DNA from 2 places in the Bradyrhizobium sp. GW821-FHT12B03 genome. Region 2 is predicted to be linked to the other one. Evidence: riboswitches for the same ligand, from Rfam matches in the RefSeq annotation. Region 2 holds a riboswitch; the other holds the start of a gene.
What was found. A riboswitch is a leader RNA that binds a small molecule or an ion and turns the genes downstream of it on or off. The one in region 2 is predicted to bind cobalamin.

Region 1 (16,087 bases), on a different contig from region 2:
CTCCTGCGGCATCAAGACCACGATCTTCTGCCCGGCCGACACGCCCGAGGTGAACGTTAGCGAGATCGAGCTCCAGGGCGCGACGGTCTATCGCGTCAACGGCTATATCGACGATTGCGGCAAGATCGTCGGCGAGGGCAAGGCCAAGGTCGGCTGGTTCGACACCTCGACCTTGAAGGAGCCGTACCGCATCGAAGGCAAGAAGACGATGGGCCTGGAGCTTGCCGAGCAGCTCGGCTGGGACGTCCCCGACGTGATCTTCTATCCGACCGGCGGCGGCACCGGCCTGATCGGCATGTGGAAGGCATTCGACGAGCTCGAGAAGATCGGCTTCATCGGCTCAAAGCGCCCGCGCATGGTCGCGGTGCAGGCGTCGGGCTGCGCGCCGATGGTGCGGGCCTATGAGGCCGGTACCGAGCACGCCACGCGCTGGGAGGACGCCCACACCATCGCCTCCGGCATCCGCGTGCCGCAGGCGATCGGTGATTTTCTCATCCTGCGCGCGGTGCGTCAGAGCAAGGGTTTTGCCATTGCGGTCGACGATGACAAGATTTCGTCGGCACTGAACGAGGTCGCGCGCGAGGAGGGGCTGTTGCTCTGCCCCGAGGGTGCCGCAACCTACGCCGCCTACAAGGAGAGCCTCGCCGACGGCCGCGTCAGCAAGACCGACCGCGTGATGCTGTTCAACTGCGCGACCGGCCTGAAATATCCGCTGCCGCCGGTCACCCGCACGCTCGATCGCCACAAGCCGATCGACTACACGCAGTTCTAGCGCGTCATTTCGTCTCTTCACGAACGATCTCTCTTCCCGTACGCGGGAAGAGATAAAAATAAGAATGATATCGCTGGGGAGAGTGCAATGAACAAGGCCGTCTGGGCCGCGCTGATCGGTATCCTCGCTCTCACCGGCGCCGCGCGCGCCGATGACTATCCCTCGCGGCCCGTCACCATCATCGTGCCCTTTGCCGCCGGCGGCCCGTCGGATGCGATGGCACGCGTGCTCGCCGAGCGGATGCGGACCTCGCTCGGCCAGCCCCTGGTGATCGAGAACGTCACCGGCGCCGGCGGCTCGATCGGCGTCGGCCGGGCCGTGCAATCACCGCCTGACGGCTACACGATCTCGTTCGGCCATCTCGGCACCCACGTCGCCAACGGCGCCGTCTACAAGCTCAACTACGATCTCGTCACGGACCTCGAACCCGTGGTACTGCTGCCGAGCAACCCGATGATCGTCGTCAGCAAGAGCGCGGTGCCCGCAACCTCGCTGAAGGAGCTGCTCGCCTGGCTGAAGTCGCGCCCGTCGCCCGCGACCGCCGGCACCGCAGGCGCAGGCTCCGGCAGCCACATCGCCGGCGTCTATTTCGAAAGTGTCTCCGGCATCAAGCTGCAATACGTCCCGTATCGCGGCACCGCGCCGGCGCTGAACGATCTCATCGCCGGCCAGATCGATGTCATCGTCGACCAGACCTCCAACTCCATCAATCAGGTCCGCGCTGGCACCATCCGCGCCTATGCCGTCACCGACGACAAGCGTCTGGCCTCGGCGCCCGACATCCCGACCGCGGAGGAGGCGGGGCTGAAAGGCTTCAACATGACGCTGTGGTCGGGAATGTGGGTGCCGAAGGGCACGCCGAAGGAGATCCTGACCAAGCTCAACGCCGCCGCCGTGGAAGCGCTGAACGATCCCGCCGTGAGGAAGCAGCTCGAAAGCCAGGGCCTCGAGATGACGCCGCAGGATCAGCTCACGCCGGAGGCGCTCGGCGCGCGACAGAAAGCCGAGATCGCAAAATGGTGGCCGATCATCAAGGCGGCGAACATCAAGGTGGATTGAGGCGGGAAGAGCGGGCTCATGACGGACGAGACGGTCGCTGGCCTCGACAATCTTCAGGAGCAGCGCATGTTCATCGAACGCCTGACCCAGACGATTGCCTGGTGTCGTGATGCAGGTGTGCCATCGCAGGCGAAAGAGTCGCTACGAACCTGCAAGGTTGAGCAGGACGATCTGACGCCGCAAGATCTTCGTGCGATCGCTCCGGCGTATGGGCTTGCTCGGTTAGATCTATTTTTCAGCGTGCGACACACACAGACCTCATCGTGAGGGGCCGCGTAACGGCCGTCTCGAAGGATGGCCCGCGGGATCGGAGGAAGTTGGGGCCTTTCTTGGTCCCTTTGTGGGGGCTCACGTGAGGGCTCCTATTTGCAGAAACCATATTGCAATGAGGGGCGGCGATGAGGAGCCATGCTCGCTCACAGCTGAACATCACGCCGTGGTTGCCCGGCGTCCACCCAGTGCCATCTCCAGACATTGCATCAGGTCCGAGGTGGCGAACGGTTTGCCAAGAAAACAGATTGCCCCGGCCTTGAGCGCACGTGTCCGCACGCTTTCATCCGGGAACGCCGTGATGAAAATGAACGGTGTCGTCGAGTCTTGGGCTCGCATCTGTATCAACAGGTCGATCCCACTCATCATCGCCATCTGCACGTCCGCTATCACGCACGAGGCCCCCTTCACATCGGTCGACCCCAAAAACTCCTCGGCCGAGGCAAATGTGTGGACGACGTAACCGCGCGACTCCAGAAGATTGTTGATCGCGGCCCGCACATAGGGGTCATCGTCAAGCACCGCAATCACCGAAGGCACTGACAAGACGTCCGCTCCTCGCCTGGGAATACGCTTGCTGACGCACTGCGGCGATGCGTAACGTGAGCCTGCCGGGCAGGATTTGGAAGCATACTTAGGTTTGTATGTCGGGCTTGGCGCGCTGAATCCCCAGCGCCTCGGCCATTCTCACCAGGTCCGCGAGCGACTTCGCTCCCATCTTCCGCATGATCTGGCCGCGATAGATCTTGACGGTGATTTCGGCCAGTCCCAGCTCGGCGGCCACCTGCTTGTTCATCAGGCCGGACGTAACCAGCGACAAGACGTCTCGCTCTCGCGGGGTGAGGGACTCGAAGCGGGATCTGACATTCGAAACCGTCTTATCGAGGTTGCGGCGCTTGCGATCCCGCTCGATCGCGGCCTGAACCGCGTCGAGAATGTCCTGGTCGCGTACCGGCTTGGTCAGGAAGTCGACGGCGCCGCTCTTCATGGCCCGTACGGTCATGGGGATATCGCCATGACCGGTGATGAAAATGATCGGTGTGTGGATGTTTGCGCTGGCGAGGTCGGCCTGGAGGTCAAGGCCGCTCAGTCCCGGCAGACGGATGTCAAGTACCAGGCAACTGGGGACTTCCGGCGGTTTTCTTTGCAGGATCTGCGGCGCCGAACCAAATGCCTCGACCCTGAGGCCGACCGACTCAAAGAGATTGGTGAGCGCCCGGCGCATTGACGGATCATCGTCGACGATGAAGACGATCGGCTGATCGTCGTTCGCCTGAGGCGGGAAAGGCTTGGCGCGCTCTGTCACGATGCTTCCTCTTGATGCAAGGGCAGCTTGATCTGAAATGTCGCGCCTCGGCCCTGATTGGGCGACGCCGAAAGCCGTCCGCCATGGGCCTCGACAATGGAACGACAGATCGACAGCCCCATGCCCATACCGCCGGACTTCGTGGTGAAGAATGGCATGAACATCCGGTCGATGGCGTCTTCACGGATGCCGGGGCCGCGGTCCATCACGGTCACCAGCACCGCTCCGTTTCCGTCCGCGCCCGAGCGGATCGCCAGCTCGCGTGGACGATCAACGATACCCTCCATAGCCTCAATCGCGTTCATCATCAGGTTGATCAGGACCTGTTGCAATTGGATTCGATCGCCGAAAATCCTGGGCAGCTGTGACGACAGCTCCATTCGCACCGATATGGCGTGGCTGGCCATCTCACGCTGAACGAGCGCGACGGCCTCCCTGACGACCCCGTTGGCGTCGAGCGGCACCATCTCGATGTCGGCTTTCTTGGCGAGCGCCCGGACGTGACGGATCACCTCGCTGGCGCGGTTGCCGTCTTCGATGATCCACTCCACCGATCGGCGCGCCGCCTTGAGATCGGGCGGACTGCGCTGGAGCCAGCCGATGCAGGCATCGGCGTTGGCGATCACCGCGGCGAGGGGCTGGTTGACTTCATGGGCAATCGAGGCGGTCAGCTCGCCGAGCGTCGTGACGCGCGTCACATGGGCGAGCTCGGCTTGCGCCTTGCGCAGCGCCTCTTCAGCCTGGTCGGCCCGGATGGCTGCGGTCACATCGGTGCAGACGCCACGATAGCCGAGGAAATTGCCGTTGGTGTCGACGAACGGTTTGCCGCTGGTGCGAACGTAGATCGGCTGCCCGTTCCGGTCTTTGCTCCGATACACCAGATCGCGAAACGGTACGTGAGCATCGAGTGCCGCGCGATGCTCCTGCCACTTTTGCGGTTCGGTCTCAGCGTCGGGAGCGATGTCCCAGCGTGCAAGCCCGACCACCCCGGAAGGGGCCATGCCGGCGGTCTCGGAATGTTCGGAGATTTGGGTGACGCGATGGTCCGGTCCGGTCTCCCAGAACCAGTCGGACGCGGTTTCGGCATAGTCGCGAAAGCGCTGCTCGCTTTCACGGAACCTTCGTTCTGCCTCCTTGGCCGCCGTGATGTCGGTCACCGAGCCAACGAACTCCGTGGCCCCGCCTTCATCTCGCGTGGCGCGGGCCACCGCACGGACGTATTTCACGGAGCCGTCGGGCATCACGAGCCGGTATTCGTGATCGAAATCTCGGCCTTCGCGCGCGGCCCGACCCGTGACCTGTTCCACGGCGAGCCGGTCCTCCGGATGGATGCGTTGGAGCATGAACGGGATCGACGGCATCGCCGCCTCGTCGCATTGGAAGATCCGAAACGTCTCTTTCGACCAGGTGATCTCGCCGGTCGCGGCTCTCCAACCGAAGCTGCCGGTGCGGCTCAGTTCCTGTGCCTGGGCGAGGTAGGCCTCGCTCTGCCGCAATGCGTTCTCCGCTTCCTTGCGCTCGGTGACATTTTCGCAGGCGATCAGCACGACCGGTCTGCCATCGGCGCGCAACATGGCCTTGGCGTTCTCGCGCACCCACAGGACCGAGCCGTCTTTTCGCAATTTTCGGATTTCCCATGTGTGGGGCTGATCGACGGTCTCGAGGCACAGCGCGACACACTGGCGGACGAAGTCGCGGTCCTGCTCGAAAAACACGTCCATCACCGATTGGCCGATCAATTCCGACGCCCTATAGCCCAGCTGTGCGGCGCCGTACGTGTTCACGTTCACTACGGCTCCGGCCGGATCGACCATGAAGTACATGACCGGATTGTGCTCGAAGACTTGCTGCCATTGCCTGACTGCTGCGCGCAAGCCTGCATCGCCGTATTCCGGCCTCTGCTTGGCCGAGACGGCTTGCCGTTCACTGCGGCACTGCTGGATCAACCCAGACCCGACCAGGCATGCGAGAAGGAACGGAAGGATCACCAGCCGATCCCGCGGATCGGAGATCTGGAAATCAAAGAGGGGCGGGGCCGAAAAATAGGCGAGCGCAGCGACTGCGAGGAGGGTCAGGAGACCGGAGGCCAGGAAGCTGTCCGTGAGTGCGAACAGCAGGATCACCACAAGATAGCAGAAGGCGGTCGCTGCGAGCCCGACCTGGAGGAAAAAGCAGGCCGCAGTCACCACCGCCAATCCGACGCAGCCCAGGATGAACTGCGCGGCTAGCGTTCCGAATGTCGCTGCCCGGCCTAGCTTCATCGCAGACGGTCCCGGCGCTCCCTGCGGCGAACACAAATAGAGCACGTTGCAGCAGCGTGGGCAATTCTTTCCGACCCGGAGCTGGATTGGCGGCGGTCGAACGATGACACGCCATCGAATTTGCAGTTGCGGCGCCGTTCATGGGTGGTGCATCGAGCGCGGTCATGCCGACCCAGGTTTCGCGGTCACCGTGCAATTGGCGAGGTCTGCGCCGCCTCGTTGCGAACGCGCCGCCGCATGACCTCGGGCAACTACGGGACAAACCTAGGTATAGCTCCCGCATCCCTAGTCATGTCGGTCATTTACCTCCGTACAATTGAGCGCTTCATTGCCGGCGGAATAGCCTCACAACCAATCGGGAAGGGCCGGTGCGCGGCCATTGCACGCACCGCGACGACGCAGCCGCAATCCTGGTAATTCACTACCCGTCTGAGGTCGAAGGAATCGAACGAGCAAGAGCGCAGGCAACACGAGGGAGAGAACGATGTGCGGTAAGCCCGAACACCCTGAGCGTCGTCCTTCGGACAATGGCTGTGCCGTCTGCGGCCGGAAGTTCGGGCTGATCCGTTACTATTCCTCGCGAACCGCGATCTGCTCCAGGAAGTGCCTCGATCGTTTCCGGACGCGCAGCGAACGCGACCGCCGATGGTTGTTCCGGATGCAGCTGGCGTGAGATCGGCGGGAGCTGCGCTGTTCGGTCGTTCTGATCCAGGAGGCTGCGCGTTGAACCGGTCTTGGAAGCTTCTCTTCTCGAGCGTTCTCCTTCCTGGCCTCGCTGCGGCAGCCCAGGCGCAGGAGGCGGGACAAGGTACCGCCCATCGACACCATCCTCCTCAGGATCAGGCTCTGCACGAAAGGTTTTATTCGACCTGGCATATGCCGGATAATCCGGCGCACAGCTGCTGCAACAGCGCAGACTGCTACCCTACCGAGATCAGGTACGAGGACGGCAAGATCTTTGCGCGGCGCAGGGAAGACGGCAAATACATCCTGGTCCCGTCTCAGAAGGTGGAGCGGAACAGGGATAATCCCGACGGCCGGAATCATCTTTGCGCGCCACCGCCTGCGCTCTCTCCGCTGGATACCGTCTATTGCTTCGCATTGGGAGGTGCCACATGAAATTCGCGCTCGTACCGGTGAACGACTGGAGGCCATTCCGGCAGACCTACTGCATGCAGTGCTGCGAGCGCGGCGGCAGCTATCTGCGCGAGATCGGGACGCATCTGCCTTACTGCGACTATGAATGCTACGTGTTGTTTTACGAGGCCCTGGCGGAGCGGAAGGTTCGCGCGAGGGCGGCTTCATGAGGTTCGCGTTTGTCAATCATGAGCCGCCGTCGCGCGAGGCTGTGTGCAGCACCTGCTCGCAGCGACTCCGATCCGGCTATATCCGACATATGCGGACGCAGCGCCGGTACTGTGGCTACGATTGCTATCACCGAAACGAGTTCGCGACGCGGATGATGGAGTGGTCGATGCCGGGCCTCGCCGCGACGCAGGCAAACAACATTGCGGTCGTCGCCCGCAGCACGGGCGCTGTCCTCGCAGTCCTCGGTGCGGTCTCGTGCTGGAGCTCCACGTTGCAGATGTGGACTTTCTCGCTGGCATTGACCAACGCATTTCGGGGCGCTCACGACCCGACTATGGTCGAAGGCGGTGACGGCTAGCAGAGCCCGTTTGGGCGGCAGCCACCGCGACCTGGAAGGCGCCCTGTCCAGCCCCGGAGCGTCGACCAGGGAGGGTGGGTTAGCGGCAGACGTGCCCGCCACGACAAAAGTGGTGGGTTGCGCTTCGCTAACCCACCCGGCGATTCCAGGGATCAATCCCCGCCCACAAGACTCGCGGGCGTTGCCGCGGCGCTCGCGTCTTGCGTCACCACGCGCGCATCGCTCTTGCCGGCGACCACGCTGCTGCCATCGAACCGCGCGCGGTACACAAGCACGTTCTCCATCACGCGCTGGACGTAGTTGCGCGTCTCCGACAGCGGGATGCGCTCGACCCAGTCGACCGGATCGATATTGGGATCCCTGGGGTCGCCGCGCGCCTGCACCCATTCGCGGACACGGCCACGGCCGGCGTTGTAGCCGGCGAAGGTCATGATCTGGTTGCCGCGATATTCCGACAGCAGCGCGCTGAGCTCGGCCGCGCCCATCTGCGTGTTGTAGACGGGATCGGAAACCATCCTGTCCCAGTCATAGGTCAGGCCGAAGCGCCTTGCGGTGTCGCGGCCCGCTTCCGGCGTGACCTGCATCAGGCCGACCGCATTGGCGGGCGACTTGTCACGCTGGTCGAAAGAGCTTTCGGTGCGGGCGACCGAATAGATCATGCTGGTCTCGATCGCCGGCGCCACCTGCTTGTGCTCGGGAATGCCGATGGTCGGGAAGGCGTAATGGTCGAGCGCAAGCCCGCGCGCCAGCGCCGACTTGCCCACCTCCAGCATCACGCGGGCATCGTTGCGCCGCCCGGCCAGCTCGCCGAGGCCTTCGAGGGCGGCGACGTCGGTGCTCTCCTTGGCGAAATCCTCGGCGTAGTACAACACCGTGTCGCGCTCGCCGATGCCGTAGAGCATGTCGGCGGCGCGCACGCGCTCGTCCGAGGCTGGCGTGTCGGCCGCCGCCAGCACGGGCGAGGGCGGACGCAGCTCGATGCGGTCGAGGCCGAGCTTTGCGCGGGCGAGCTGGCCGTAATAGGCGGTCGGATAGCGCGCCGCCGCCCGATAGCTCTGGCGCGCGTCGGCCGCCGCGCCCATCGCTTCGGCGGCACGGCCGCGCCAGTAATTGGCGCGCGACAGCGCAAGCGGATTGGCCGAGCCTTCGTCGATCGCGGCGAAGTGCATCATTGCCGTCCCGGGATCGTCGAGATAGCGCAGCGCGATCCAGCCGCACATGAAGTGATGGTCGACGCGATAGACCTCCATCGCCGGCACGGCCGCCGCGCGCACAACGTCGTAAGCCGTTTTGAACTTACCCTGGTCGAGCAGTTTGCGTGCCAGCAGACGGCGCTCGCGCCACCAGGCGTCGGTGTCCTGCGCCGCCATGGTGTCGGGCGCGGCCGCCAGGATCACCTCGGCCGCATCGTCGATGCGGTCTTTCTGGAGATGCCATTGCGCGCGGCACAGCACATAGCCGAGATCGCGGCGCGCCTCGGCGGAGACGTCATCGAGATAGTCCTTGGCCTTGTTGGCCTTGCCGGTGACGGCGGCGCAGGCCTTGACGATCGCGAGCGCATCCTCGCCGAGCCGTTTTGCCGCGCGCCTTGCGCCGGCATAGTCCTTGGCGCCGAGCCGCTTGTCCATGCGGGCGCGATGATCGTCGGCCGTCAGGAGGTCGCGGAACGCCTCGTAGGCGTCCTCCTCGCTACGCTCGGACAATTCGTCGGTCCGCCACGCGTCACGCACGAGACGGGCAGCCCTGTCGCTGTCGCCTTCGGTGATCAGCACGCGCGCGAGCGCGAACTTGCCCTTGGCGCTGGTCGGGCGGTCCATGGTGAATTTGTGCACGGTGGCCGCGTCGGTCTTCTCCTGCCACAGCCGCGCCTCGGCGCGCCGGCGCAGAAGCGCGCTGCTGGGCCAGTCCGGATTGGCGGCGAGGAAGCCGGCATAGCGCTTGAAATTCGCGGTGCTCTCGGAGTGGCGCAGCATGAACCAGTCGGCGAGCTTTTGCCCGGCGGGGTCAGCGATGCGGTCGCGCGCCGCGCTCGCATCCTCGGTCTTGCCCTTGCGCGCGAGATCGATCGCGTCCTTCAGCGCGGCGAGATCGCCGGTCAGCGGCGGGGCTGCCGGTTTGTCTGACGGCTCGTCGTCCTGCGTCTTCGACTTGCGCTTGGCCTCGGCATGCTTGCCGTGGCGTGATTTGGCCGCGGCATGGCGCTGCTTGCCGGCCTTTGCCTCATGCGTCTTCTTCGACGCGGACGGCTTGTGACTGCTCTTTGCTGCCAACTCAGTGGGGAGAAAGGCCAAAGCGGCCATGGCAACGACACACGCGAGCGAGCGTAGGCACTGGTTCATTCCGTGGTCCCCCTGCGAAACCAGTACAAACCAAAATCCGCGACAACATGCGGCTCGAGAATCAAAATGACATCGAAAACGATGCCACGGCATCGTTTCGCATTTGTCACGCTGTCGCAACAATGCGGCAAAATACGGATGGAGCGCGGGAACTCTTGCAACGGGGAATAGAACGGGTCTTTTAACCTTTTGTTAACGAATAAGGCTCGCGCGACGGTTGCGCACGGCTCGGAGCGTCGCGAAGGCCAGATTGCGCGTGTTCCCGGGCCGAAATCCGGTGTATTGAGTTCCCAATCGGTCCTTTCAGCCTTTGCCCCGCACCTATGCCGCTTTTCAACCAGTCGATCCGGCGCAAGATCGTCGGTATCGCGCTCGGACTGATCGTCCTGATGCTGGTCACCTCGATCCTGTCGATGGTGATGTCGAGCAAGGTCGGCGTCCTCCTGGACGAGCTGACCAACCGCTACATCCCGGCCTACGGGCACTTGGCGCGCGCCAATATCCGCTCGCTGGAGCGGTCGGTCGCGCTGCGGCGGATGATCATGATGAGGATGCAGGCGTCCTCGGACGAGGAGGCCTATGCGGCGCGCCTGCGCGAGTTCGAGGAGGCGGACCGCAGGATCGAGGAGGAGGCGGAGAGCGCGCGCACGCTCGTCAACGCGATCATCGACGATCCCAGGACGCCGTCCGACAACGCCGCGCTGGCGCGGATCGAGATCCGCATCGAAACCGCCGTCAGCGAGCTGCGCCGCGACATGAACGAGGACCACGCAAAGCTCCTCACGCAGGTCGATGCCAAGCAGATGCCGGAGGCGCGCGGCACGCTTGAGCATATCGACGCGATCCGCGACCAGTTCAACCAGAAGATCGATGCGATCCGCGCCGACATGCTCAAGCAGGTCTTCGTCTCGACGTCGCAGGTGATCGGTCACCAGCGGCAGGCGATCATCGTGTCGGGCATCGTGACCTTGCTTGCGGCGGTCGTCGGATTTGCCTTTGCGCTGCTGGTGTCCGGCGGCATCACGCGGCCGGTGCGGCTGTTACTGGCCGGCACCCGCGAGGTCGAGGCGGGTCGCTTCGACAAGACCATCGCCGTCTCGACCCAGGACGAGATCGGCGAGCTCGCGGCCGCCTTCAACCGCATGATCGAGCAGCTCCGGCACAATGAGCGCATCCGCGAGACCTTTGGCCGCTACATCGATCCCAAGGTGGTGCAGGGCCTGATCGACCGGCCGGAGGTCGCCATCGACGGCCAGCGCCGGGTGATGACCATCATGTTCTGCGACATGAGCGGCTTCACCTCGATGAGCGAGGGCATGACCCCGCGCGGCCTCGTCAAGGTGATGAACCACTATTTCACGGTGATGTCGGTCCCGATCAGGAGCAATCGCGGCGTCATCGACAAATATATCGGCGACGCCATCATGGCCTATTGGGGCCCGCCCTTCATCGAGGAGGACGAGCCGGCACTGCTGGCCGCCGGTGCCGCCATCGACATGGCCGACCAGGTGCCGGCGCTCCAGAAGCAATTGCCTGACCTGCTCGGCATCCGCGCCATGCCCGTGCCGTGCGACCTGCGCATCGGCATCGCCACCGGCGAGGTCCTCACCGGCAGCATCGGCTCCGAGCTGATGATGAGCTTCACCGTGATGGGCGATGCCGTGAACCTCGCCTCGCGGCTCGAGGCCGTCAACAAGATCTACGGCACCCGTATCCTGATCTCGCAAGCGACGGCGGATGCGATCGGTGACCGCCTCGCGCTGCGCGAGATCGATTGCCTCGCGGTCGCCGGCCAGAGCGCGCCGCAGGTGGTCTTCGAGGTGATGGCGAGGGCCGGCGCGCTCACCGCCGCGCAGGCCAGCTTGCGCACGCACTACGCCGAAGGCCTTGCCGCCTACCGCGCCCGCCGCTTCGACGAGGCCAGCGCCGCCTTCAACGCGGCGCTCGAAGCCGTCCCCGGCGATGGTCCCTCGCGCACGCTGCTCGCCCGGATCGCGCAGTTCGAGGCCAATCCGCCGGAGGAGGGGTGGGACGGCGCCTGGCGGCCGGAGCAGAAGTAAGCCGCCGCGCGGGAAATTTGATTCTACTCGATAACGATGTTCGCCGTGACCTATTTCCCGGGCCTAGGTTTGTCGTCCTTGAGGCGTTTGATGGGGACACGCCGATGACAGAACTTGAGGACAGGCTGGAACGGTTCGAGACGCTCACGGCCGAATGCGAGCTGATCGCCAAGCTCGCTACCGACAGCAGCAAGCGTGAATTCTATCTCAAGCTCGCCGAGCACTATTACCAGCTGGCGAGCGAGACTCGGGCCGCGGTTGCGACCCGGGCTGCGGCCTGAGGGCAACTGCAATCCGTTCTTAACATTTGGCACGCATCCTTCCAGGGAGTGAGCGTCGCGATTCGCGATGGCTCGCTTTGGGAATGCCGAGGCCTGCTGCGATGCAGCGCGTCTCGCGGATATTGCTTTGCCGGTGTTCTTACGGGGCAGTCCCATGCGTGTTGTTGCGGTTCTCATTCTCGCGCTCATGACTGCGGCCTGTAACCAGGAGCAGGACATCACGGGCTCGACCGCAGCCTGCCCGGTGCGGAACTACAGCTCCTACAATTCCCGCGACCTGAAGCAGTGCGTCGCCGCCTGCAAGGCGTGCGACCACGGCAACACGGTCACCTGCACCACGTCCTGCACGCTCAAGGGCGCTCACTGAGCGGCCGGCGGTTTGGCAGAAGCGGAGGGCTGGGATCGCCGGCCGCTTGGGCGGCGAGGAACTGGCGGTGTTGGGGCACCGGAACGATTTACCTGACACATCATTGGTAGGAGCAGGCAGGACGCGGAGTCCGATGGAATGGGTATGCTCGATCCCGGCCGGTTTCTGGTGTCATGCTCGCAGTGCGACGCATGGCCGATGGCGGCCAACGTCAAACGCTCGAGCTGGTCGGCGTCCCCGAGCGAGGTCCGCTTCGTGTGCCCGCGCTGTCGCCGCGAGGAGACCGCGATCGTCTCCGCCTCGGGCGAATTGACGCCGATCAGGCGCATCGACATCCCGCCGCGCGATGTCACTGTGGCCTGGGCCCAGGCGCAGCGCCCAAGAGGGCGGGCGTAGCAAGAGGGCGGGCGTAGCCGGCCGGCACGTTGCTCGATCCGGTTTCGGAACCCGGGCGTTTCGTCGGACGTTTCCGCCCCACCATCTCCAACGTCACGTAGCGGGGCCGGGCGAATGATCAGTGAGCATTTCGACACCCGTACACGGATCAACATGAAGCTGGCGCTGGATCGGATTTGCCGCAATCGGCCCGCAGGCGAGGACCATGGGTTCCGCAGGTCGGTCGCCGAGAACATCATCCGCTGCGCGCTCGCAGGCCGGACCGGCATCGGTCAGCTCGTCGATGCCGGCGAGCGGGCGGTGGTCACGACGCGCGCGGCGCGGAAGCCTTCCTGATTGTCTGCCTTGCGCTGGAGCTCATCGTTCCACCGGTCGATTGACTCTCCATATGCTCGCCCCTAGTTTGATCGGCGACGGTTCTCCTCACGGAGATCAAAAGGGAACGTGGTGCGAGATTGTCCCGACGCCGGGATTTTCCCAACGCCACGGCTGCCCCCGCAACTGTAAGCGGTGAATCTTTCGTCATATGCCACTGGGAATCTCGGTCCTGGGAAGGCGACGTAGAGGTAACGACCCGCGAGCCAGGAGACCTGCCGTCAGCCGTGGTCACACGCGAAGATGTCGGTCGGGGAGTACAGGCATTGGCTTCACCGGAGCAATCGATCGCTCCGCCTTGGAACCTCGTTCGCTGTGACGTGCCACTGACGTCATACCGAGGTTACAACCGTGTCCCGTACTGTCTTTGCCGCCAGGCGCTTTAACGCCGGCATCGTTGCTGCCGTTTCCCTCTGTTCGATCGATCTTCCCACCGCCTTCGCGCAGCAAGCCGCTGCCGAGCAGCTGCCGCCGGTCGAAGTGACCAGGTCCGACGATCAGAACCGCACGCGCGCCCGGGCGATCGGCGATGGCGACACGACGAGGCGGCGAGCCGCGAGCGGAGCGCCGCCAGCCAATGGAGCCGGCGCAACCGGCTCCGGCGGCAAGGTGGTCGCCAGCGACGGAGGCATTGTCGGGGCTGCCACAACCGTCATCACGGCCGCGGACATCGCACATGCGCCCTCGCAGACTCTTGCCGAGATCATCGCGACGCAAGTGCCGGGCGCCCAGATCACGACGCTCTATGGCGGCCAGGTCGGCGCGAAGACCAGCGTCGACCTGCGCGGCTTCGGTGCGTTTGCCACCGCCAATTCGCTGGTGCTGATCAACGGGCGGCGGCTGAATGACATCGACATCGCGCAGGTGGACCTGTCCACTATCCCGCTCAACTCCATTGAGCGTATCGAGATCACGCGCGGCAATGCCGGCGCGGTGCTCTATGGGGACAATGCGGTGGGCGGCGTAATCAACATCGTCACCAGGAACGGCGTCGGCGGGCCGCCCGTTGCCGCGCGCATCGAGGCCGGATTCGGGTCGTTCAACACCAGGCTTGGCAATGTCTCGACGTCGCTCAATTCCGGCCCGTGGTCGACCTCGTTTCACGGCAATGCCGTCAAGACAGACGGCTACCGCGACAACAATCGCTATGTCCAGGAGAACGGCGTCGGCAATCTGAACTATAACACGCCCGGCCTGACTGCCTTCTTCACCGTGACCGGCGACAATCAGGAGCTGCGGCTGCCGGGCGGCCGCGCCGTCGATCCGTCCATCGGCGTCGACGAGCTCGCGACCAGCCGACGGGGAACCAGCACACCCTTCAACTACGCCAACCAGCAGGGCCTTGGCGCGACAGCGGGCTTCACAAAAACCCTGGTCAACGGCGTCGATCTCATCGTGGACGGCGGCGCGCGCGACAAGAAGCAGCAGAGCGCGTTCTTCTCCAGTCCGGCGCCGGTTCCCGCGTTCTTCACGTCGACCTATGTCGATGCCGACCTGACGACATGGTCGATTACGCCGCGGCTCAGCGTGAAGGGCTCGCTGCAGGGGATGCCGTCGCAGCTGTTGACCGGCCTCGACTATTACGATGCGAGCTTTCAGCAGAACCGCGGCGCCGGCCAGGGGCTCGCTCCCTGGCACAATTACGATCTCAGGCAGCAGACGGTTGCGGGCTATTTTCAGCACACATTGGGTGTGGCGCCCATGACCGACATCTCCTACGGCGCGCGGGTGCAGACCATCAGTCTCTCGGCGCGCGACAATTTCGACCCGGCAGCTCCATTCAATGCCGACATCGGTGCGCTCCCGCTCCGGAGCGATGAAACTCAGTATGCGCTGCACCTCGGCGCCGAGCATCGCCTCAATGACATGGTCTCGCTGTTCGGTCGCGCTGCGCGTGCGTTCCGCACACCTGACGTCGACGAGCGGGTGTCATCAGGCCCTTCATTCGACCCCTTCTTCAATCCGGTCCCGCAGACCTTCCGGCTCAAGACCCAGACCTCGCAGGATGTCGAGGGCGGGCTGCGCATCAGAGGGGGCGGGCTGCAGCTGCAGAGCAGTGTCTACCTGATGGACCTCACCAACGAGATCCACTTCAGTCCGATCCTGTTCTACAACACCAATCTCGATCCGACCCGCCGTTACGGCTCGGAGACCGGTGTGTCCTATCGCGTCAACGACTCTCTGCTGCTGCGCTCCGGCATGGCCTATACACGGGCCGTGTTCCGCGAGGGCGTCTGGGCCGGCAACGACGTGCCGCTGGTGTCGCGCTACACCGCGAGTGTAGGCCTCACCTGGAACATCTGGCAGAACTATGTGGTGCTCGACGCCACCGCGCGCTTCTGGAGCGAGCGGCGCATGGACAACGACCAGGCGGCGACACAGAGGCCGATCCCTGCCAATGGCACGATCGACCTCAAGCTCAGCGGTCAATACGAGCGCTATTTCTGGTCGCTGAGCGTCAACAACCTGCTGAACGCGCTCTACTACGACTACGCGATCGCAAGCACGTTTACGGACGGCCGCTTCAGCGCCTATCCGCTGCCCGGCCGCACTTATCTGCTCAAGGCCGGCGCCAATTTCTGATCAAGGCTCTGACCGCGATGAGGGCTGTCACAGGCTCTCAAATGGACTAGAATTCGAAAAGAAGGAGATCACCCATGGCTCTCAGCATCCTGCCGTCTCACGCCGACCGCTTCCGGCTTCATCCGGTCGCGCCGCGCCTTGCGCCGATGTTCGGCTTTGCGCTGCTCACGGTGTCATGCGCACTGGCGAGCTTCGCGCTGGCCTGCGCGACGCCGTTTGCGGCCTTCGCCGTCGTTGCGGCGGCAATGCTGCCGCTGCGTCCTGCGCTGCTCGTCGTCACCGGCGCATGGCTGGTGAACCAGAGCATCGGCTTCGGCGCGCTGCACTATCCGATCGACGGCAGCACGATTGG
Region 2 (14,147 bases):
GATGATGGCACGACACCGTTCGACGCTGCGCCGTGCCCGGCGTTCCAGGTCGCGCTCTCCACGGCGCGGCGCGAGGACTGGGTGGAATCGCTGCGCGGCCTGTCGCCCGGCGACCTCGCCATGCATGTGGTGCTGCCCGAGGTCGATGGCCGCCTGTTCGCGGGCGTCGTGAGTTTCAAATCGGCCGCGGAACGTGATCCCGATCTGCAATTTTCGTATCTTGCCCATCGCGCGGATGAAGAGCGCGTGAAGGCCGTTGCTGCGCGTGTCGCCGCCTGGCGACGGCTTGCAGAGAAGCCGGCTAATGAGAAGCGGCTGGCGATCGTGCTCTCCAATTATCCGGGCCGTCCGCACCAGATAGCGCATGCGGTTGGTCTCGATGCGCTGGCTTCGGTCGAAGCGTTGGTGTCTGATCTTGCCGAGGCCGGCTTCGATGTCGCGCCGGTGCATGCACTCGGCGAGACGCTGCTCAGGCAGAATTTGATCTGGAGTGTTGCCGACTACTGCGCCGCGCTCTCACGCCTGCCGCAAACCTTGCAGCATGATCTCGCGCGAGCCTGGGGCACGCCTGAGAGCGATCCGGGCTGTCGTGACGGCGCATTCCACTTCGCCGCGATCCAATGCGGACAGTCGATCATCGCAGTTCAACCCGAGCGTGGCGATACGGCCGCGCGCGAGGCCGACTATCACGATCTCGCCCGCACGCCGCGCCATGCCTATGTCGCGTTCTATCTCTGGCTCCGGGGGCAGGGCGTCGATGCCGTCGTACACATGGGTGCGCACGGCACGCTGGAATGGCTGCCCGGAAAATCCGTGGCGCTGTCGTCGAGCTGCTGGCCGGAAGCCCTGATCGGCGATCTCCCTGTCATCTATCCCTTCATCGTCAACGACCCCGGCGAAGCCGCGCAGGCCAAGCGGCGCATCGGCGCCGTCACCATCGGCCATCTGCCGCCGCCGCTTGCGGCATCCGCTGTCCCCGAGGGCCTGCGTCGGCTCGAACAGCTCCTCGACGAATATTCGACCGCTGACGGTCTCGATCCCGCCCGGCGCCATCGGCTGATCGCTGCGATCCGCGACGAGGCGCGCGGGGCCGGTCTCGAAGACGATCTCGGTCTCGATGCATCGGCAGCGCCAGCCGAGGCGATCCCGCGGATCGATCGCTTCGTCTGCGATCTCAAGGAAAGCCAGTTCGGCGACGGCCTGCACGTGTTCGGCCGCGGCGCCTGCGGCGACGCAGAGCGGGACGCGTTGCGCGCCGCGCTTGCGGGCCGACGTGTCGCGCCGGGGCCATCGGGCTCGCCCTATCGCGGGCGCCAGGACGTGCTGCCGACCGGGCGCAATCTCTTTGCCGTCGATCCGCGCGCAGTGCCGACGCCGTCGGCGCATGCGCATGGTATCAAGCTCGCGGAAGAGCTGCTTCGCCGCCACTTGCAGGATCACGGCGACTGGCCAAACGGCCTCGTGGTCGATCTGTGGGGCTCGGCGACGATGCGCACCGCCGGCGAGGAATTCGCGATGGCGCTGCATCTGGCGGGGCTTGCGCCGCGCTGGGATCACGCCTCCGGCCGTGTGACCGGCTATGACATCATCGCGCCGGCCGAGCTGGGGCGGCCCCGCATCGACGTCACGCTGCGGGTGTCGGGCCTGTTTCGCGATGTCTTCTCCGGCCTCGCTCAGTTGTTCGAGGCGGCGGCCGAAGCGCTCGCCGCACGCGAGGAGGAGGGCGACGAGAACCCATATCGCCACCGTGCGTCCCGCGTGTTCGCGCCCCGCCCCGGGCACTACGGCGTCGGCCTCTCCGCGATTCCCGATGCCTTCACGCCTGAAACGCGTGACGCCGCGGGCGAAGCCTGGCTGTCGGCCTCGTCATGGGCGTTCTCAGCCGATGGCGAGATCAAGCCCGATCGCGCCGGTATCGAACAGCGGCTCGCATCGGCCGATGCCTTCGTTCACGTCCAGGACTTGCCGGAAACCGATCTTCTGCTCGCGGCCGACTATGCCGCGCATGAAGCCGGCGTCGCCGCGGCAGCCGCACATCTCGGTGCAATTGCGCCGTCGCTCTATCATCTCGACGCGACGCGTCCCGACCGGCCGCAGGCGCGGACGCTGACGGAAGAAATCTCGCGCGTGGTCCGCGCGCGCGCGGCCAATCCGGCCTGGATCGCCGGCATGATGCGCCATGGCTTTCGCGGCGCCGCCGAGATCACGGCGACGCTCGAACACATGGCCGCCTTCGCCCATCTCGCCGGTGCCGTGCCGCCGCATCTGTTCGATCTGTACTATGATGCGACGCTCGGCAACGACGACGTCCGCGCCTTCATGGCCCGCGAAAATCCTGCGGCGCTCGCCGCGATGGAGACGTGCTTCACCCGTCTGCATGAGGCTTCACTCTGGCGAACGCGTCGCAATTCGATCGCGGCGGCGCTCAAGGAGGCGTCATGAGTGCGGCCAGGGTCAAGGGCTGGTGTCCCGGCGCGCTGCGCCCGATGCAATCGGGCGACGGGCTCGTGGTGCGCGTGCGCCCGTTCGGCGGCCGACTCGACGCGGCGCAGATCTCCGGACTGGCGCGTCTGGCCGAACGCCACGGCAACGGCCTGATCGACGTCACCAGCCGCGCCAATCTCCAGATCAGAGGTGTCAGCGAAAGCAGCCACCGGCTGCTGCTCGACGGTCTTTCGCAGCTGGCGCTGCTCGATCCCGATGCCAACACCGAGTCCCGGCGCAACATCCTGGTGACGCCGTTCTGGCGCGCGGGCGACGAGACGCAGGCGCTCGCCGCCGAGCTCGAGGAGGCGCTGGAGAACAGTGTGCTCGCGCTTCCGACGAAATTCGGCTTTGCCATCGATGACGGCACTTCGCGCGTGCTCGCCGGCGATTCCGCGGATGTGCGGATCGAGCGCGATCGCGCCGGTGGACTGCTGGTGCGGGCCAATGGCGCCAGCCTCGGCCGTTCCGTCCAACGCGGCGAGGCTGTGACCGCCGCGCTCACGCTCGCAAATTGGTTCGTGACGTCAGGCGGTGCCAGGGACGGGCGAGGGCGGATGGCCGCGCATCTTGCCGCTGGCGCAGCCCTGCCCGACGCGCTACGCGGCGAGGCCGAGCCGGTGCCGATCATGGCTGCGGCGCGCCCTGGCCTCTATCCGCAAGGCGCGATGGTCGGCGTCGCATTCGGGCAGATGCCGCATGCGACGCTCAAACAGTTCGCCGGCTGCGGACATGCGCTGCGCATGACGCCGTGGCGGATGGTCTTAAGCGAAGACAAGCGGACGATGCCATCTACGGCCGGTCTCATCACCGAGGCTTACGATCCGGCGCTGCGCGTCATCGCCTGTAGCGGCGCGCCGCGCTGCCGTGAAGCGCATGCCGACACCCGCGCGCTGGCGGCGGCCCTTGCGCCGAACATCGGCGCGGCCGCGCGGCTTCACGTCTCCGGCTGTGCCAAGGGCTGCGCTCATTCCGGCGCGGCTGCGATCACGCTGGTCGCGACCGGCGCGGGCTTCGATCTCGTCCGCGGCGGTTCGACGCGCGACGAGCCCATCCTGCGCGGCCTGGATCGCGACGACATCGTCGGCAATCCCTCCATCCTGATGGGAGGGCACTGATGCCGCACACTTACGAAACCGACGGCGCGGCGATCTACCGGCAATCCTTTGCGACCATCCGAGCCGAAGCCGATCTTGCCCGCTTCACGCCCGATGAGGAGCAGGTCGTGGTGCGGATGATCCATGCCGCCGGCATGGTGGGCCTGGAAGCGCATATCCGCTTCACATCGGGCATGGCGAGTGCCGCGCGCGGGGCGTTGCAGAAGGGCGCGCCGATCCTGTGCGATGCGCGCATGGTCTCCGAGGGAATTACGCGCGCGCGGCTTCCCGCTGCCAATGCCGTCATCTGCACCCTCGGCGACGCCGCCGTTCCGGCGCTGGCGCAGTCCATGCGCAACACGCGCTCGGCTGCGGCGCTCGAGCTGTGGCGGCCGCATCTGGATGGCGCGATCGTCGCGATCGGCAACGCGCCGACCGCGCTGTTTCATCTCCTCAACATGCTCGAGGACCGTGATTGCCCGCGGCCCGCGGCGATCATCGGTTGCCCCGTCGGCTTCGTTGGTGCTGCCGAATCCAAGGCGGCGCTGATGGCCGATCTACCGGTGCCGGCGCTGACGGTCGAAGGCCGCCTCGGTGGTTCCGCGATCACCGTTGCCGCCGTGAACGCGCTGGCGAGCCGGAGCGAATGACGATGGGACGCATCATCTGCTGCGGTCTCGGCCCCGGTGATCCTGACATGATGAGCGTGCGCGCCGATCGCACCGTGCGCAGCGCGCAGCATGTCGCCTATTTCCGCAAGAAGGGCAGGCCGGGCCAGGCGCGGCGCATCGTCGAAGGAATGCTCGCTGCCGACGTCATCGAATATCCCATGGAATATCCTGTGACGACCGAGATCGCTTTCGACAGTGCGGAATATGTCCAGCTGCTCGCCGGCTTCTACGACGAATGGGCCGAGCGCCTGGCGCGGCTCTCACGCGCGGTCGACGTGGTCGTGCTCTGTGAGGGCGATCCCTATTTTTACGGCTCCTTCATGCATCTGCACACGCGCTTGCAGGGCCGCGTCGAGATCGAGGTGATCGCGGGCATCCCCGGCATGGTCGGCTGCTGGAACGGCGTCGGCCAGCCGATCGCGCTCGGCGACGACGTGACGACGGTGCTGATGGGCACGCTTGCCGAAGACGAGCTGGAACGCCGCATGCGAGACTCCGATGCGCTGGTCATCATGAAGACCGGCCGTAATCTGGCGAAGGTACGCCGCGCACTCGCGTCCGCCGGCCGGCTGGGCGATGCCTGGCTGGTCGAGCGCGGCACCATGCCGGGCGAGCGCATCGCGCGGCTCGCCGAGATCGATGTCGCTGACTGCCCCTATTTCGCGATCGTGCTCGTGCACGGCAAGGGCCGGCATCCGGACGCCGCCGAATGACGGGCACGCTGACGATCGCGGGCCTCGGCCCGGGCAGCGACGCGCTGGTGACGCCAGAGGTCTCCGCCGCGCTGGCTTCCGCAACCGACATCCTGGGCTATGCGCCCTATGTCGCGCGCGTGCTGCCGCGACCGGGACTCACGCTGCATTCATCGGATAACCGCGAGGAACTGCAACGCGCGCGCGAGGCCCTGCGGCTTGCGGCTGAAGGCGGTCAGGTCGTCATCGTCTCCTCCGGCGATCCAGGCGTCTTTGCCATGGCATCGGCCGTGTTCGAGGCGCTCGAACAGGCGCCGCAATATCAGGCGCTGCCGATCCGCGTGCTGCCCGGCATCACCGCGATGCTGGCGGCGGCCGCGCGCGCCGGCGCACCCCTCGGGCATGATTTCTGCGCGATCAACCTTTCCGACAATCTCAAGCCGTGGGCGCTGATCGAGAAGCGCTTGCGACTGGCGGCGGACGCTGATTTTGCCATCGCGCTGTACAATCCGCGTTCGGCGAGCCGGCCGGAAGGATTTGGCCGCGCGCTCGCGGTGCTGACGGAGGCCGGTTGTGGCGATCGGCTCGTGATCTTTGCGCGCGCGATCAGCGCATCCGACGAGATGATCGAGACCGTGGCGCTGAACAAGGCGACACCCGAGATGGCCGACATGCGCACGCTGGTGATCGTCGGCAATTCGCAGACGCGCCGCGTCGGCCGCTGGGTCTATGCGCCGAGGCAGGTGCGATGACCGAGCCACCGCATGATCTCGGCCACGCTCTCGACCCGCTGGCGCCCGGGCAACTCCGGCCGCGCGATCATGATCACGGGAAGGCCCAGCATGCGGGCCGCGTCGATCTTGGCGCGTGCGCCATCGCCGCCGGAATTGCGGGCGACGATCCATGTGATGCCGCGCGTGCGGAGCATCTCAAGCTCGCCGTCGATCGTGAACGGTCCGCGCGACACGATGACGTCAGCAGGGAAGGGCAGCGGCGCTTCGGGCGGATCGACGAAGCGCAATGTGTAGGCGTGCTGCGGTTCGGCCGCAAACGGTGCGATATGCTGGCGGCCGATGGCGAGGAATACGTTTGCCGGGCTTTCCGGAAGCGCGGTCGCCGCAGCGTTGACGTCGGCAACTTCGATCCATTGGTCGACGGGCGTCCTCGTCCAGGGCGCGCGTTCCAGCGCGATCAAAGGCGTGGCGGTCTGCACGCACGCTTCAACCGCATTGCGGCTCATCTCGGCGGCGAAGGGATGCGTCGCGTCGATCACGTGCGTGATGCCTTCTTGGCGGATATAGTCCGCAAGCCCGCTCGCGCCGCCGAAGCCGCCGATGCGGGTCGGCAGCGGCTGATCGGCGGGCGCGCGGGTGCGACCGCCATAGGAATAGACGGCCTCAAGCCCTGCACGCGCGATCGCCGCTGCGAGCAAGCTCGCATCGGCTGTTCCGCCCAGAATGAGGGCGCGATTCATGGTTGATCCCTGGCTGACCATCATCGGTATCGGCGAAGATGGCCTTGCCGGGCTGTCGGAGGCAAGCCGAAAGGCGCTCGCCAAGGCAGAAACTGTCTTCGGCGGCGAGCGTCATCTTGCGCTTGCCGAAGTGGATGGTCGCGGCCGCCCGTGGCCGGTGCCGTTTGACGTAGACATCGTGATGAGTTGCCGCGGCCGGCCGACCGTGGTGCTGGCCTCCGGCGATCCGTTCTGGCATGGCGCTGGCGCAAGCTTGGCCGAGAGGCTCTATGGTGACGAATGGATTGCGTATCCGGCTCCCTCGACATTCTCGCTCGTTGCTGCGCGGCTTGGCTGGCGTCTCGAATCGGTCGCGTGCCTTGGACTTCATGCCGCACCATTCGAACGGTTGGTGCCGCATCTGGCGAAAAACGCGCGCATCATCTGTCTGGTGCGTGACGCAACGGCGGTCAGTGATCTCGCGAAATGGCTGACCGACCGCGGATGGGGGCCTTCACTCTTGTGGACTCTCGCTGCGCTTGGCGGTCCGCGCGAGAGCATCGACCAGCATCGCGCCGACCACTTTGTCAATGATCTCACTGAAAAGCTGATTGCGGTGGCATTGCAGGCGAGGGGAGCTCAGGGCATTCACCGCAGCTCGGGACTTTCAGACGATCTCTTTGTCCACGATGGCCAGATCACCAAGCGGCCGGTGCGCGCGCTCGCGCTCTCGGCGCTGGCGCCGCGCCCGGGTGAGCGGCTGTGGGACATCGGAGCCGGCTCTGGCTCGATCTCGATCGAGTGGGCGCTGTGCGGCGGGACCGCGACCGCAATCGAGGCGCGCGAGGATCGCGCGGATAACGTGCGCCGCAATGCAGCGGCGTTCGGGCTGACGCATCGGATTACTGCTGTCACAGCGAGGGCACCCGAAGCTCTTGCGGGGCTGGAGTCGCCGGACGCCGTCTTCATCGGCGGTGGTCTCGATGGCGCGATGTTCGATGCCATCTGGTCGCTGCTTCCGCGGGGTGCGCGGCTGGTTGCTCATTCAGTCACGCTGGAAACGGAAGCGCTGCTCGGCGAGCTGCACCAGCGTCATGGTGGCGAATTGATGCGGGTCGAGATCGCCCATGCCGGCCCGCTCGGCCGCTATCGATCCTGGGAGGCGGCGCGGCCCGTGGTGCAGTGGAGTGCGGTCCGATGAAGGTCGCCGGGCTCGGATTCAAGAAGGATGTCACGCTGGCTTCGCTGCGTGAGGCGCTCGTGGCGGCCGGCGGTCCCGCAGGCCTCGGCGCGGTGGCGACTATCAGCGACAAGGCCGACGCGGAAGCGCTACAACAGCTCGCGCGCGAATGTGGTGTGCCGATCAAGGCTGTTCCGGCCGACGTGCTGTCTAGCATCGATACGCCGACGCAGTCGAAGCTAGTTACGGAGAAGTTCGGCACGGGATCGGTCGCCGAAGCGGCCGCACTCGCAGCGGCGGGGCCGCATGCGCGGTTGATTGCGACTCGGGCGGTCTCGCAGGATCGTACCGCGACCGCGGCAATCGCGGAAGGAGACGGCGCATGACGGTGCATTTCATCGGCGCCGGGCCTGGCGCCCCCGATCTGCTGACGTTGCGCGGGCGCGACCTGATCGCGGCCTGCCCGGTCTGCCTCTATGCAGGTTCGTTGGTGCCCGAGGGCGTGCTGGCGCATTGCCCGCCGGGCGCGCGCATCGTCAACACCGCGCCGTTGTCACTTGATGAGATCATCGCGGAGATCGCCGCTGCGCATGCGGATGGCAAGGACGTTGCGCGGCTGCATTCCGGTGACCTCTCGATCTGGTCGGCGATGGGCGAGCAGCTCCGTCGTCTCCGCGCGCTCGGCATTCCCTATGCGGTGACGCCGGGCGTGCCGTCTTTCGCCGCTGCTGCGGCCGCGCTGGAGGCGGAGCTAACGCTGCCCGGTCTGGCCCAGACCGTGGTGCTGACGCGCACGCCGGGCCGCGCCAGCGCGATGCCCGAGGGCGAGAAGCTCGCCGCCTTCGCTGCGACTGGCGCAGTGCTCGCGATCCATCTGTCGATCCATCTGCTCGACAAGGTCATCGCCGAGCTGATGCCGCACTACGGCGCGGACTGCCCAGTCGCGATCGTCTGGCGCGCGAGCTGGCCGGACCAGCGTATCGTCCGCGCCACGCTGGCAACGCTCGATGCGGCTGTCGGCACCGAGATGGAGCGCGCCGCGCTCATTCTGATCGGCAAGACGCTGGGTTCGGCTCATTTTGACGAGAGCCGCCTCTATGCTGCCGATTACGACCGCCGCTATCGGCCTGTTGGCGCCGAGCCGCGCTTTCCGGAGGGGGCGTGATGCCCGCAAGCCTCGTCATCTCTGCGCCGGCCTCCGGCGTCGGCAAGACGACGCTGACGCTGGCGCTCGCCCGCGCCTGGCGCAATCGCGGCTTGAATGTGCAGTGCTTCAAGAGCGGGCCCGACTATATCGATCCTGCATTCCATGCCGCAGCGACGGGCCGCGCTTCCGTGAACGTCGATAGTTGGGCGATGGATCGCGGTGGAATCGCGCATCTCGTCAGCCGCGGTGCGGATGCCGATGTCGTGCTCGCCGAGGGCTCGATGGGCCTGTTCGACGGCGTCGCCGCGCGCGGTGTCTCGGGCACCGGTGCCACCGCCGATATCGCGGAGACGCTGGGCTGGCCGGTGGTTTTGGTGATCGATCCCTCCGGACAGGCGCAGACGGCGGCGGCAATCGCGGCGGGTCTTCGCGACTATCGCCCCGGCGTGCGCCTCGCTGGTGTCGTGCTCAACCGCGTCGCCAGCCCGCGCCATGAAGATCTCGTGCGGCGCGCGCTTGTTGATGCCGGCATCGCCGTGTTCGGCGCGCTGCCGCGTCATGCCGAGATCAACCTGCCGAAGCGGCATCTTGGCCTGGTACAGGCCGAGGAGCAGGCCGAGATCGGCAAGCTGATCGACGAGGCCGCGCGCTTCGTCGCCGAGCATGTCGATCTCGACGCGGTGCTGCGATCGGCTGCCAGCTGGTCGCCGCAACCTGCCGCGAACAGTCTTAATGTGACGCCGCCGGGCCAGCGTATTGCGCTTGCCCGTGATGCCGCGTTCTCCTTCGTCTATCCGCATATGCTGGAAGCCTGGCGCGCGGCGGGCGCCGAGATCGTTTCGTTCTCGCCGCTCGCCGATGAAGCGCCCGACGCGCGCGCCGATGTCTGCTGGCTGCCGGGCGGGTATCCCGAACTTCACGCGGGCAAGATCGCGGCGAATGCGCACTTTTGCAGCGGCTTGCGTGCCTTCGCCGAGGCGCGACCGGTGCATGGCGAATGCGGAGGGTATATGGTGCTGGGCGCAGGCCTCACCGACGCTGATGGCGTTCGTCACGAAATGGCTGGCCTGCTCGGCCTGGAGACGAGCTTCGCCAAACGCCGCATGCACCTGGGCTATCGTCTGGCCGCGCTCGCAGAGCCAATGCCGGGACATCACCCCGGCGCGCGCCTGCGCGGCCATGAGTTCCACTATTCGACCATTCTGGCCCAGCCCGATACGCCGCTCGCGGTCGTGCACGACGCGACCGGTACGGTCATCGCCGAGACCGGTTCGCGCCGGGGCAATGCCACCGGCACGTTCTTCCATCTGATCGCGGAGGACCGGTGAGCGGTTTTGTCTCCTTCATCTCCGCCGGTCCCGGCGATCCCGAGCTCCTCACGGTGAAGGGCGCCGCGCGGCTGCGCGAGGCCGACGTCGTGCTCTATGACGACCTCGCCTCCGGCGCGATCCTCGACCTCGCCCGGCCCGGCGCCAATCTCGTAGCGGTCGGGAAGCGGGCCGGGCGGCCCTCGACCAAGCAGCATCACGTCAACCGCCTGCTGGTCGACTATGCCGCGACTGGCGCGCGCGTGGTGCGGCTGAAGTCGGGCGATGCCGGCATCTTCGGCCGGCTCGAGGAGGAGCTCGCGACGCTGCGCGAAGCCGGCATCGGCTACGAAATCGTGCCCGGCGTCACCTCGGCCTGCGTGGCCGCTGCGCAAGCCGGCATCCCCCTGACCCGGCGCCACACCTCGCGCCGGGTGCAGTTCGTGACCGGGGCCGACGTCACCGGCGAGCTGCCGCAGAACCTGAACTGGGCGGCGCTGGCCGATCCGGAGGCGACGACCGTGGTCTATATGGGCCGGCGTACCTTTCCGGCGCTTGCCGCAAAATTGATTGCGCACGGCCTCGCGCCTACGACCCCGGCGCTGTTCGCCGAATCCCTCGGCCGGCCCGACGAGCGGCTGGTCCGCACCACCATTGTCGAGCTTGCCGAGCAGCTTGCGCGGGGCGGGGCGGCCTCGACGGCCGCCGTGATCCTGTTTGGCGCACTGGCGGGGGACTATCCGTCATGACGGCCACCTCCGCCGTTCGGCCCTTGACGCCCGGCTGGCGAAAGGGGCACACAGGACGGGCATGGTGCTCGAGGTGGCGCAAAGCGCCGGAGCATAATCGGGAATGGGGATGGGCGGACCCAGTTGTGGCGCCCAAAACCCCAGCCGCCCCCGCGACTGTAAGCGGTGAGGGGCTCCAATCAGCCACTGGGCCGCAAGGTCCGGGAAGGCCGGAGATCCCCAGTGAACCGCGAGCCAGGAGACCGGCCGTGCGTGTTTTGAGGCCAAGGCCGTCGGGTGTGACGGCAGGAAGGAACTGAACCATGCATATCGAACCCGGCGTCGTATCGGGCGCCAAGCTCGTATTGAGTTACGCAACCGGCATCGCCGTCGGCGGCGTTGCGTTGAAGCTCGCGGTCGAGACCGTGCGCGAGCAGGGCATCACGTCGTTCGCGGCGCGGACGCTCGCCACCACGGGCCTCGTGTTCGTCTTCTTCGAGATCCTGCCGCACTTCCCGGTCGGCGTCTCCGAGGTGCACTTCATCCTCGGCTCGACCTTGTTCCTGCTGTTCGGCGCTGCGCCCACGGCCTTCGGCCTTGCATTCGGACTGCTGTTCCAGGGCATCTTCTTCGAGCCGCCCGATCTGCCGCAATTCGGCATGAACGTCACGACGCTGCTGGTGCCGCTGTTCGGGATCCAGGCGATTGCCACGCGGATCATTGCCCGCAACACCGCCTATGTCGATCTGAGCTATCGCCAGGCGCTGGCGCTGTCGACGACCTACCAGGCCGGCGTCATCGCCTGGGTTGCGTTCTGGGCGCTCTATGGCTCCGGCTTCGGTGCGACCAACCTCGTCAACATCGCGACCTTCGCGGCCTCTTATGCGCTCGTCATCGTGATCGAGCCGCTGGCCGACCTCGGCGTGCTGGCGCTGGCGAAGTCGCTGCGCGGCGTCACCGCGCCCGGCCTCGTCACCCCGCGTTTGCATAACGCGGCCTGAGAGACAAGCGAACGGGCGGCCGTGATGGCCGCCCTTCGCGCTCACGATGCTCACGCTCTCCCTGATAGGCATCGGTTGCGGCGATCCCGAGCAGCTCACGCGCGCCGCGATTAGCGCAATCAATGCGGCTGATCTCGTCCTGATCCCTCGCAAGGGGACGACGAAGTCCGATCTGGCAGATTTGCGACGGACGATCTGCGCGGATGTGCTGACCAGCGACACCACGCGCATCGCCGAGTTCGATCTTCCCGTGCGCGACGCGGGCGAGGCGGACTACCGCAAGGGTGTGGACGATTGGCATGATGCGGTCGCCGCGACCTGGTCGCAGACGATCGCAAGCCATCTCGAAGGTGACGGCAGGGTCGCGCTGCTGATCTGGGGCGATCCCTCGCTCTACGATTCCTCGCTGCGCATCGCGCGGCGGCTCGATCCCTTGCCTGATATCGAGGTCGTGCCCGGCATCACCTCGATCCAGACGCTGTGCGCGGCGCATGCGCTGCCGCTCAACGACATCGGCGAGCCCTTTCTGGTTACGACAGGCCGCCGCTTGCGGGAAGGCGGGTGGCCGCAGGGTGTCGATACCGTGGTGGTGATGCTCGACGGCGGCACCGCATTCCAGTCGCTCGATCCCGCCGGGCTTCATATCTGGTGGGGCGCCTATCTCGGCATGCCCGATCAGATCATCATGTCCGGCGTCCTTACTGAAGTTGGCCCGCACATTGTCGCCCTCCGGCAGGAGGCGCGCGAGCGGAATGGCTGGATCATGGACAGCTACATTCTCAAGCGCAGGCCGTAAGCGAGGCAGCATGCTCCCCGAATGGGTCACCACAAAGTGCGCCGAGATATCCGTCGTCCATCGCGAGGCGGCGATCGTGCGGCAGGCGCAACTGACAAAGCCGACTGGCGCACTCGGCCGGCTCGAGCAGCTCGCGATCGAGCTCGCCGGCCTGCAAGCGACCGAGCAGCCCCGCGCGGCGCGCGTGCCGATCATCATCTTCGCCGGCGATCACGGCATTGTCGCGCAGGGCGTATCGGCCTATCCGCAGGAAGTGACCATCGCGATGATGGCGAATTTTGCCTCCGGCGGTGCCGCGATCTCGGTGTTGGCGCGTGAGCTCGGCTCCAGGCTCGAAGTCGTCGATGCCGGCACGCTGGCACAGGAGGCGATGCCGGGCATCATCACCGACAAGCCGCGCAATGGCACCCGCGATTTCAGCGTCGAGGCTGCGCTTACGCCCGCGGAGCTGGCGTTTGCTTTCGAAGCTGGCCAGCGCGCGGTCGCGCGCGCGGCGGCTAGCCAGCCCGATCTTCTGATCTTCGGCGAGATGGGCATCGGCAACACCACGACGTCGGCAGCGATCGCGGCGAGTCTGCTCGGTGTGAGCGCCGAGGAAATCGCGGGCAGCGGCACCGGCGTCGATGCCGCCGGCCGTGCGCACAAGGCGCGCGTGATCGATGCCGCGATTGCGCGTCACGGCGTTGCGGGTGCGTCGCCCGAAAAGATCCTGTGCGCCGTCGGCGGCCTCGAAATTGCGGCGATTTGCGGCGCCATCATTGCGGCTGCGCAAGCCCGCATCCCCGTGCTGATTGACGGCTTCATCGTCTCGGTTGCAGCGCTGGCAGCCGCGCGCCTCAATCCGTCGTGCCAGCCGTTCCAGCTCGCCTCGCATCAATCGGCGGAGCAGGGGCATCGGCTGGTGCTTCGCGCCCTGAACGTGCAGCCGCTGATCAGCCTCGATCTCAGGCTCGGCGAGGGATCGGGCGCCGCCATCGCGCTGCCGCTGGTGCGATCGGCTTGCGCGCTTCACAACGGCATGGCGACCTTCGCGCAGGCCAATGTGCCGGATCGCCCGGCCTGATCCGGCTCACGCCACGCGCTGATTGACCGACACGATGCGCCAGCCGGTCGCCAGCCGGTCGATCCTGGTGAGTGACAGCGGATCGATCACGAAGCGCAGGGCCGCTTGCGGCGCGAGGTCCAGTGCGATGCACAGCGCAGCGCGGATCGTGCCGGAATGCACGACCAGCGTTGCCGGCCCAGCTTCGATCTTCGAGAGTCCCAGCCGGACGCGCGCGACCTGATCCTCAAAACTTTCGCCGCCCGGTGGTCGTGTATGAGCCGGCTCGCTCCAGAATTGCGCGTAGGCGTCGCCACCCGTTGCGGCAAGCTCGTCATGCCTGCGGCCGGTCCAGCCACCGAAATCCTGCTCACCGAACTCGGTGACCAACACCGGATCGAGCTCGAGCGCGCGGGCCGTCTCGACCGTGCGACGCGACGGGCTGGCATAGCTCGCGCAATCCCGCGGCAAATGCCGCAGCAGCGCTTCCAGTTGTGCGCGGTCGGTCAGATCCGCGGGCGCGTCGGCGGCGTGAATCGTCCCTTTGAC

Region 1: linked by a shared signal. The riboswitch ahead of AC1RUR_RS28745 (TonB-dependent receptor) and the one ahead of AC1RUR_RS06255 (energy-coupling factor ABC transporter permease) in region 2 are both predicted to bind cobalamin.

The regions. Positions count from the first base shown of each region.
Region 1 is NZ_JBXAQU010000018.1:94,635-110,721, forward strand. Features, by position in the region: gene AC1RUR_RS28680 (threonine synthase) at 1-772, shown strand, start outside; gene AC1RUR_RS28685 (tripartite tricarboxylate transporter substrate binding protein BugD) at 860-1,831, shown strand; gene AC1RUR_RS28690 (hypothetical protein) at 1,850-2,098, shown strand; gene AC1RUR_RS28695 (response regulator transcription factor) at 2,261-2,647, opposite strand; gene AC1RUR_RS28700 (response regulator transcription factor) at 2,736-3,407, opposite strand; gene AC1RUR_RS28705 (PAS domain S-box protein) at 3,404-5,668, opposite strand; gene AC1RUR_RS28710 (hypothetical protein) at 6,784-6,975, shown strand; gene AC1RUR_RS28715 (lytic transglycosylase domain-containing protein) at 7,487-9,673, opposite strand; gene AC1RUR_RS28720 (adenylate/guanylate cyclase domain-containing protein) at 9,997-11,733, shown strand; gene AC1RUR_RS28725 (hypothetical protein) at 11,838-12,014, shown strand; gene AC1RUR_RS28730 (hypothetical protein) at 12,169-12,381, shown strand; gene AC1RUR_RS28735 (hypothetical protein) at 12,520-12,777, shown strand; gene AC1RUR_RS28740 (hypothetical protein) at 12,931-13,113, shown strand; cobalamin riboswitch at 13,175-13,389, shown strand; gene AC1RUR_RS28745 (TonB-dependent receptor) at 13,504-15,735, shown strand; gene AC1RUR_RS28750 (hypothetical protein) at 15,810-16,087, shown strand, end outside.
Region 2 is NZ_JBXAQU010000002.1:482,278-496,424, forward strand. Features, by position in the region: gene cobN (cobaltochelatase subunit CobN) at 1-2,442, shown strand, start outside; gene cobG (precorrin-3B synthase) at 2,439-3,602, shown strand; gene AC1RUR_RS06210 (precorrin-8X methylmutase) at 3,602-4,231, shown strand; gene AC1RUR_RS06215 (precorrin-2 C(20)-methyltransferase) at 4,234-4,965, shown strand; gene cobJ (precorrin-3B C(17)-methyltransferase) at 4,962-5,696, shown strand; gene AC1RUR_RS06225 (cobalt-precorrin-6A reductase) at 5,672-6,418, opposite strand; gene cbiE (precorrin-6y C5,15-methyltransferase (decarboxylating) subunit CbiE) at 6,417-7,598, shown strand; gene AC1RUR_RS06235 (cobalamin biosynthesis protein) at 7,595-7,963, shown strand; gene cobM (precorrin-4 C(11)-methyltransferase) at 7,960-8,742, shown strand; gene AC1RUR_RS06245 (cobyrinic acid a,c-diamide synthase CobB) at 8,742-10,052, shown strand; gene cobA (uroporphyrinogen-III C-methyltransferase) at 10,049-10,780, shown strand; cobalamin riboswitch at 10,826-11,045, shown strand; gene AC1RUR_RS06255 (energy-coupling factor ABC transporter permease) at 11,083-11,760, shown strand; gene cobF (precorrin-6A synthase (deacetylating)) at 11,807-12,556, shown strand; gene cobT (nicotinate-nucleotide--dimethylbenzimidazole phosphoribosyltransferase) at 12,567-13,619, shown strand; gene AC1RUR_RS06270 (histidine phosphatase family protein) at 13,626-14,147, opposite strand, start outside.